One region of the Rhizobium sp. WSM1328 genome, then DNA from elsewhere that is predicted to be linked to it. Evidence: riboswitches for the same ligand, from Rfam matches in the RefSeq annotation. Region 1 holds a riboswitch; each other region holds the start of a gene.
What was found. Region 1 has a riboswitch for cobalamin ahead of bluB (5,6-dimethylbenzimidazole synthase). Riboswitches for the same ligand answer to the same signal wherever they lie in the genome.

Region 1 (2,260 bases):
TTGGATGATTTTCTATTTCAGAAACAACAATTTTGGATGGTTGCTATAACAATGCTCGATGTGGATGCGGTGCGGGCGTTCGTGACCATTGCCGAGCTGCAGAGCTTCACCCGCGCCGCCGAGGCGTTAGGCAGCACTCAGGCGGCAATCAGCGTCAAGTTGAAGCGGCTGGAGGAGCGTCTCGGCCACAGGCTGATCGAGCGGACCCCGCGCTTGGTGCGCCTATCGGCGCAGGGCGCGGTCTTTCTTCAATCCGCGCGGGATTTCATCGGCGCCCATGATCGTGCGGTCGCAGCCCTTTCCTCGACAAGCCGGCACTTCACGCTCGGCATCGCCGCGCATGTGGCGGGGCCGGAGGTTCCGACGATTCTGGCGCGTCTCAGCGCTCACGATCCAGGGCTGACGATCGAGGTGCGGCTCGACAATTCTCGAGTGTTGCTCGATGCATTCGATCGCGGTGAGCTGGATGCGGCGATCATTCGCCGGGAAGAGGACCGGCGTGACGGTGAGGTGCTTGGGCCGGAGCATTTCGGGTGGTTCGCGGCACCGCAGTTCGAGTATCGCCGCGGTGAGCCGCTGCGTCTTGCTGCACTGTCGCCATCTTGTGGCGTCCACAACATCGCTACCCACGCGCTCGATGGTGCAGGAATCGCCTGGAACGAGGTTTTCCTGGGCGGGGGCTCGCTGGTGATGACGGCGGCGGTGTCGGCTGGGCTTGCGGTCGCGGCATTCTCCCACCGTCTCGCGCCGGTGGGCTCGATGGAAGTGAGTCAGCGCTTCAGCCTGCCGCCGCTGCCCTCGTCGGAGATCGTCCTGCATTCGACACTAACGGATGCAAGATCGCGCTCGGCGCTCAGAACCCTGGCTGCGGCGTTCAGGGAACATCGCGCCTCTGCCAACTGAACGCGGCTTCAACGCCACATCGGCTCGCGGCTTGCCGCCGCCGCGCTTTCCTGAAATAGATGCGCCGTCAGGTGCCCGTCGGTAAGGCGGGAGAATCGGGAATCCGGTGCAAGGCCGGAACGTGCCCAACGCTGTAAGGCCGACGCCTGCCGCTTCATCACGCCACTGGCTTTTGCCGGGAAGGTTGCGGCAGACGGATGACGCCGAGTCAGAAGACCGGCCTGGCTAGATAGACCGATCCGCGCGGACGGCGGGGCGGTTGCGTTGTTGGGGATTTGACGATGCGACCCTTTGATGAGGATGCCCTTTCGGCGGCGTCCGGTTTTTCCTTGGCCGAACGCGAGGCCGTCTATCACGCGATCAAGACGCGGCGCGACGTTCGCAGCCAGTTCCTGGCCGATCCTTTGCCTGATGATGTTGTGCAGCGGCTGCTGACGGCCGCCCATCACGCACCCTCCGTCGGCTTCATGCAGCCGTGGAATTTCATCCTGGTGAAAAGTGCCGCTGTGCGGGCGCGCGTCCGGGACGCCTTTGCGAGCGCCAACGACGAGGCGGCGCTGATGTTTGCCGGCGAGCGGCGGCAGGCCTACCGCGCCCTCAAGCTCGAAGGCATCGTGGAGGCGCCGCTCGGCATATGCGTGACCTGCGATCCCACGCGTAGCGGTAGCGTGGTGCTGGGACGCACGCACAATCCGAAGATGGATTCATACTCGACCGTCTGCGCCATCCAGAATCTCTGGCTTGCGGCGCGGGCGGAAGGGGTCGGAATCGGTTGGGTCAGCATTTTTCGCGAAGGCGATCTGAAGAGCATTCTCGGCATACCCGAGCATATCGAGGTGGTCGCCTGGCTCTGTGCCGGTTTCGTCGACCGGCTCTATGACGAGCCGGAACTCTCCGTCAAAGGCTGGCGGCAGCGGCTACCGCTCGAGGAACTCGTCTTTCATGATGGATGGGGACTGAACGCCTAGGGCAGTGCGGTGGAGCATCGCCTCAATCGCACAGTCACGCCATTGACAGTCAAGGTGAGCAAACCGGTATCGCCGACGCCGTGCGAGGCTGAGATGTCTTTATTCCTGACCGTCATATCGATACGCTGAAGGCGAAGTCCCGGAATTGGATATTCGGCTATCGGCGGCTCAATCGGAGGATAACGGCCCAATGAACATGATCGACTTGAAGGAACGCATCATCGTAATCACAGGCGGTGCGCGCGGCATCGGCTACGCGATCGCAGAGCGCGTCATCCAGTCTGGTGGCAAGGTGGCCATTTGGGACCTGAACGAAAACATGGCGAAGGACAGCGCTTCCGCTCTCGGATCCGGCACGGTTGCTTTCGGCGTCAATGTCGCAGATCCCG
Region 2 (2,260 bases), 1.3 Mb from region 1:
AATTTGCGGGATATCCAGACCCGCATGGCTGCCGCCGTCGCTGCGGCTATGGGCAAAAGCGCTTCCAGCGACCACACAAAAAAACGCGACGGCAGAGAACGCCGTCAACAGCAGTGGTCTGGCTCTGTCGTTTTTCATACTCGCCCGAAAAGTTCAGGGCGCCGGCAAAGCGGCGTCCTTCGATGCGTTCAGTGCAATGCCGTGGCCGGCCGGCCGCGTTCCCCGCCCCCGACCGCAAGCCGCTTTTCCGCCAGCGCTCCGAAGCCGAGGCCGAGCGTTGCCCAGAGGATCACATGCATTCCGAGCGAAGTGGTGCGGAAACGCCAGAGCACCATCGCCGAGAAGTTCTCCGGCACCTCGTTGATCGGCGGCAGCAGATAGAGCACCACGCCGATGAAGACGAGATAGGCGATGCCGGCGATGATCGCGCCGTTCCAGAGACCGAAACGCTCGGACAGGCGGCGCGACAGCGCCACTGCGGCAATCAGCGCCGCAAGCGAGACGACGATCATCAGGAAGAACAGCTCGGTCCTGGCGCCGATCGTATCGGGATTGCCGACTGCCGGCGGGTTGGCCGGATACTTGATCCCGGGAACGAGGACGACCGCCACGAAGGCGGCAATGGCGATGACGGCCGAGGTGCCGCGCGGCGAAAGGCTGCTGAAGCGGCCGTGCACGAAAGCGAAAGCGAGCGCGAAGAGCCCGCCGACGGCGGCGCTGTAGGCCATGACGCCGGTGAAAAGGCCGAGACCGGCCTGTGTGGCGCGGCTGACGATTTCGGGTTCGGCAGCTTCGCCGGCCGCCTGGGCGCTCGCCTCCTCGAAGGCGATCGCCGCATCGACCAGCGGCTCGCCGAACGTATGGGCGAAAGCGAAAACCAGGATGCCAGCAATCAGGCCCGCGAGCATGCCGCGAAGCAAGAGGTTTCCAACCATGTCCGGAACTCCCTTAAGGCACGTCGCGCAAAAGTGTGCCGCGGTTTTGCGATAAAGACATGCGTAAAACAAAAACCTATAGCGCGATGAGCGAATCTGAAAGATCGCGACGCGCTTTAGTGGCAGGGAAAGCCGAGGAGATGGCGGCCGTCATGCACGAATTCGTGCACATACATGCCGTTGAACAGCGCCATTGCGCCTTCCTCGGTGCCGACGAAATAGAGGACGATGAGCATCAGCAGGCCGCCGAAGATCGCCCAGGGCAGGATCTCGCCTACAGGGATCGGCGCCGGTACCGCAACGGGCGCGAAAGTGGTGTCAGACATGTATTCCTCCGGGAATGACGCGTTCAGTCGAAAGAGTGCTTGTGCAGTAGGGTCTGACTTCCAGCGCGAAGAGCTTTCGACACGCTGGTCACAGTGGCGCGACCGCGCCGGACTTACACCGGCTTCCAAACCCGCAACTGCACGGTTATATCTGCACGCCGAAGAGACTGTCAACGAAACTTCACAAGCCGGCGAAGGACGCTGTCGCCGCATTCCGGGAGACAAGAACGACCGTGAACACGCGCCTCACCTGGATCTGCCACGGCGCGACGGCAGCAAGCCGCAAGGCCCTGTTCCCGCTCGACGAACCGCTCGAGGATAAGGCAGTGGAGGAGGCCGGCAGGATGATCCCCCCGCCCCGCGCCGATCGAATTGCCATGAGCCCGGCTTTGCGTGCCCGCCAGACCGCGGAAGCGCTCCGCCTCGAAGCCCGCATAGACCTCGCACTTCGCGACTGCGACCATGGCCGCTGGGCCGGCAGGTCGATCACGACGATCGGGACCGAAGAGCCGGAAAACCTCATGGGCTGGATGAGCGATCCGGAAGGGGCCCCGCATGGCGGCGAGAGCCTTGTTGATCTGCGCACGCGCATCGCCGGCTGGATGGATGAGCAATCGAGCCTCGGCGGCCATGTGATCGCCGTTAGCCACGCGGCCGTCATCCGGGCAGCGATCGTGCATGTACTGCAGGCGCCGCTCTCCTCCTTCTGGCTGAGCGACGTCGAGCCGCTTTCCGTCATCCGCATGACCAGCAACGGACAGCGCTGGTCTCTGCGCTTCCAGCATTAGAGACTGCTGATCTTATCCAGCTTTGCACAAGCAAATCGCGTCATCTATGTTGAACCCGGCTTTGCGGGGACTACTTCCTTGTCCCAAGGAGATGGAAGAATGACATATGATTGGAGTGGCGAGCGCACGCGACGCCTGCGTTTTATGCGTGTCGCCACAGTCACGGTTCTGGTCGGTCTCATCTTCAGCGTTCCGCTGCTGATCGTCACCG
Region 3 (2,260 bases), 160 kb from region 1:
GACAGGCCGACCTCGCTGCGCCGGGTCAGCGCCCTCAGGCGTCCCGGATCAAAGAAAACACGCAGCGCGCGGAAACCGCGCCGATCCAATTTCATAAGCATGGCTAGACAACTAGGCGGGGAGAGGCCCGGTCAAGGGCGGAGATGGTCGGGCACTCCGCTTGCGACGCAATTGCGGCGAAAAGCCGGAGCGCGGGATAAATATTTATCACGTAAGTCTCTGATAAAAGACGATATTTTAGGTAGAGTAAGTCGTGTTGGCGTGGGCGCTCCAACCGGCCGGCTATTCCCTAGCCGTGAAGGCCGGTTGACTTCACCCCTGCGCTTGCCTAACCATCCCGATAACGGATGGTCGACTGACCATCCTGACATAACGGATGGTTCCGGATCGGTGTTGCGCCCTTCCGGATGAAAAGGGAATGTGACGGGGCGGACCCAAGCCGGGCGCCTTCATCACAGCCGACCCCGCGACTGTAGAGCGGTCAGGGTCTTCCATCCGGCACTAAGCCCTTCCGGCCGGCGGCTTGCAATCATGCAAGCGGGCGGGATGGGCGACATGCCGGAAAAGCCACTGGATATGCATGGTGATCAACCGGGGTCGGACGCCTCTCAAGTCTACGAATCGTCCACCTTTTCACTGATGCAGCCGGGAAGGCGAGGATGATCCGCTGGCACGATCAGGGCGACCGGTTTCCGGTCCGCCCCGATCGCGGCCGATAACCGCGAGCCAGGAGACCTGCCATGCGGCCGGGCGAGAAGCCCACACCTGGGCACTATGCCCGTTGCCAGCACGGAGGTTGTCTTGGCTGAACGATTGAATTCGGCGCGGCCTGGTGCAGGGCGCGCGACGCCTCCAAGCAGTGCTGCAAGAGGTGTGCTTTCGGCCGTTTATGTCGAATGCTGGGTCCCCCCCTCTGTCCTGCCGGACATCTCCCCCACAAGGAGGGAGATCGGCAAGCAGCACGACCGTCGCCCTACATCAATTGTTTGGAGAAAAGCTCTCGGCGATTTAATCTCCCCCCTTGTGGGTGAGATGTCCGGCAGGACAGAGGGGGGTGTCACACCCTCAGTAGCCGAGAAAGGTGCACTCGGAACAAGCCACGGCTACGCACTCTCCCTGAGGGGCGTTTGAGCATGACTGCCACCTTCATCCTCGGCGGCGTACGCTCCGGCAAATCCCGTTTCGCCGAAGACCTCGTGACGGCCGCCGGACTCGACCGCCATTACCTTGCGACCGGCCGCGCATGGGACGAGGAGATGCAGGCGCGCATCGCCCAACACAAGGTCGACCGCGGTCCGTCCTGGACGACGCATGAGGAGCCGCTCGATCTTGTCGGCAAGCTCACCGCCATCGACGGACCGGGGCGCATCGTGCTGATCGACTGTCTGACGCTCTGGATCACCAATCTGATGATGGAGGAGCGGAACATGGCGGCGGAATTCGCCGCCCTTGCCGATTTCCTGCCCGCCGCGAAAGCGCGGCTCGTTTTCGTTTCCAATGAGGTCGGTCTCGGCATCGTGCCCGACAATCGCATGGCGCGGGATTTTCGCGATCATGCCGGCCGGCTGCACCAATCGATCGCGGCGAAGGCCGCCGAAGTCTATTTCATCGCGGCAGGCCTGCCGCTGAAAATGAAGGGTTAAGTCCATGAACCAGCAGAAGATCCCCGCAACCGTCATCACCGGCTTTCTCGGCGCCGGCAAGACGACGATGATCCGCAACCTGCTCACCAATGCCGGCGGCAAGAAGATTGCGTTGATCATCAACGAATTCGGCGATCTCGGCGTTGACGGCGATGTGCTGAAGGGCTGCGGTGCGGAGAATTGCACCGAGGACGATATCATCGAGCTGACCAATGGCTGCATCTGCTGCACCGTCGCCGATGACTTCATTCCGACGATGACCAAGCTGCTCGAGCGCGAACAGCGTCCTGACCATATCGTCATCGAGACTTCGGGGCTTGCCCTGCCGCAGCCGCTGGTCGCCGCCTTCAACTGGCCCGACATCCGCACGCAGGTGACCGTCGACGGCGTCATCACGGTGGTCGACAGCGCTGCGGTTGCCGCCGGCCGTTTCGCCGACGACCATGATGCCGTCGATGCGCGCCGTGCCGAGGATGAATCGCTCGATCACGAAAGCCCGATCGAGGAGCTGTTCGAGGACCAACTCACCTGCGCCGACCTCATCGTGCTCAACAAGACCGACCTGATCGATGCTGCCGGCCTTATCAGGGTGCGTGACGAGGTCGCCTCCCGCACCG

Region 2: another riboswitch for cobalamin. It lies ahead of AC2444_RS17525 (CbtB domain-containing protein); the one in region 1 lies ahead of bluB (5,6-dimethylbenzimidazole synthase).
Region 3: another riboswitch for cobalamin. It lies ahead of cobU (bifunctional adenosylcobinamide kinase/adenosylcobinamide-phosphate guanylyltransferase); the one in region 1 lies ahead of bluB (5,6-dimethylbenzimidazole synthase).

The regions. Positions count from the first base shown of each region.
Region 1 covers NZ_CM172788.1:2,199,428-2,201,687, reverse strand. Annotated here, with positions in the region: gene AC2444_RS11205 (LysR family transcriptional regulator) at 46-903, shown strand; cobalamin riboswitch at 956-1,142, shown strand; gene bluB (5,6-dimethylbenzimidazole synthase) at 1,185-1,871, shown strand; gene AC2444_RS11195 (SDR family NAD(P)-dependent oxidoreductase) at 2,062-2,260, shown strand, end outside.
Region 2 covers NZ_CM172788.1:3,484,216-3,486,475, forward strand. Annotated here, with positions in the region: gene AC2444_RS17515 (hypothetical protein) at 1-138, opposite strand, end outside; gene AC2444_RS17520 (CbtA family protein) at 189-935, opposite strand; gene AC2444_RS17525 (CbtB domain-containing protein) at 1,052-1,261, opposite strand; adenosylcobalamin (AdoCbl) riboswitch at 1,263-1,417, opposite strand; gene AC2444_RS17530 (histidine phosphatase family protein) at 1,495-2,049, shown strand.
Region 3 covers NZ_CM172788.1:2,364,265-2,366,524, reverse strand. Annotated here, with positions in the region: gene AC2444_RS12025 (chloride channel protein) at 1-101, opposite strand, end outside; cobalamin riboswitch at 361-757, shown strand; gene cobU (bifunctional adenosylcobinamide kinase/adenosylcobinamide-phosphate guanylyltransferase) at 1,134-1,643, shown strand; gene cobW (cobalamin biosynthesis protein CobW) at 1,648-2,260, shown strand, end outside.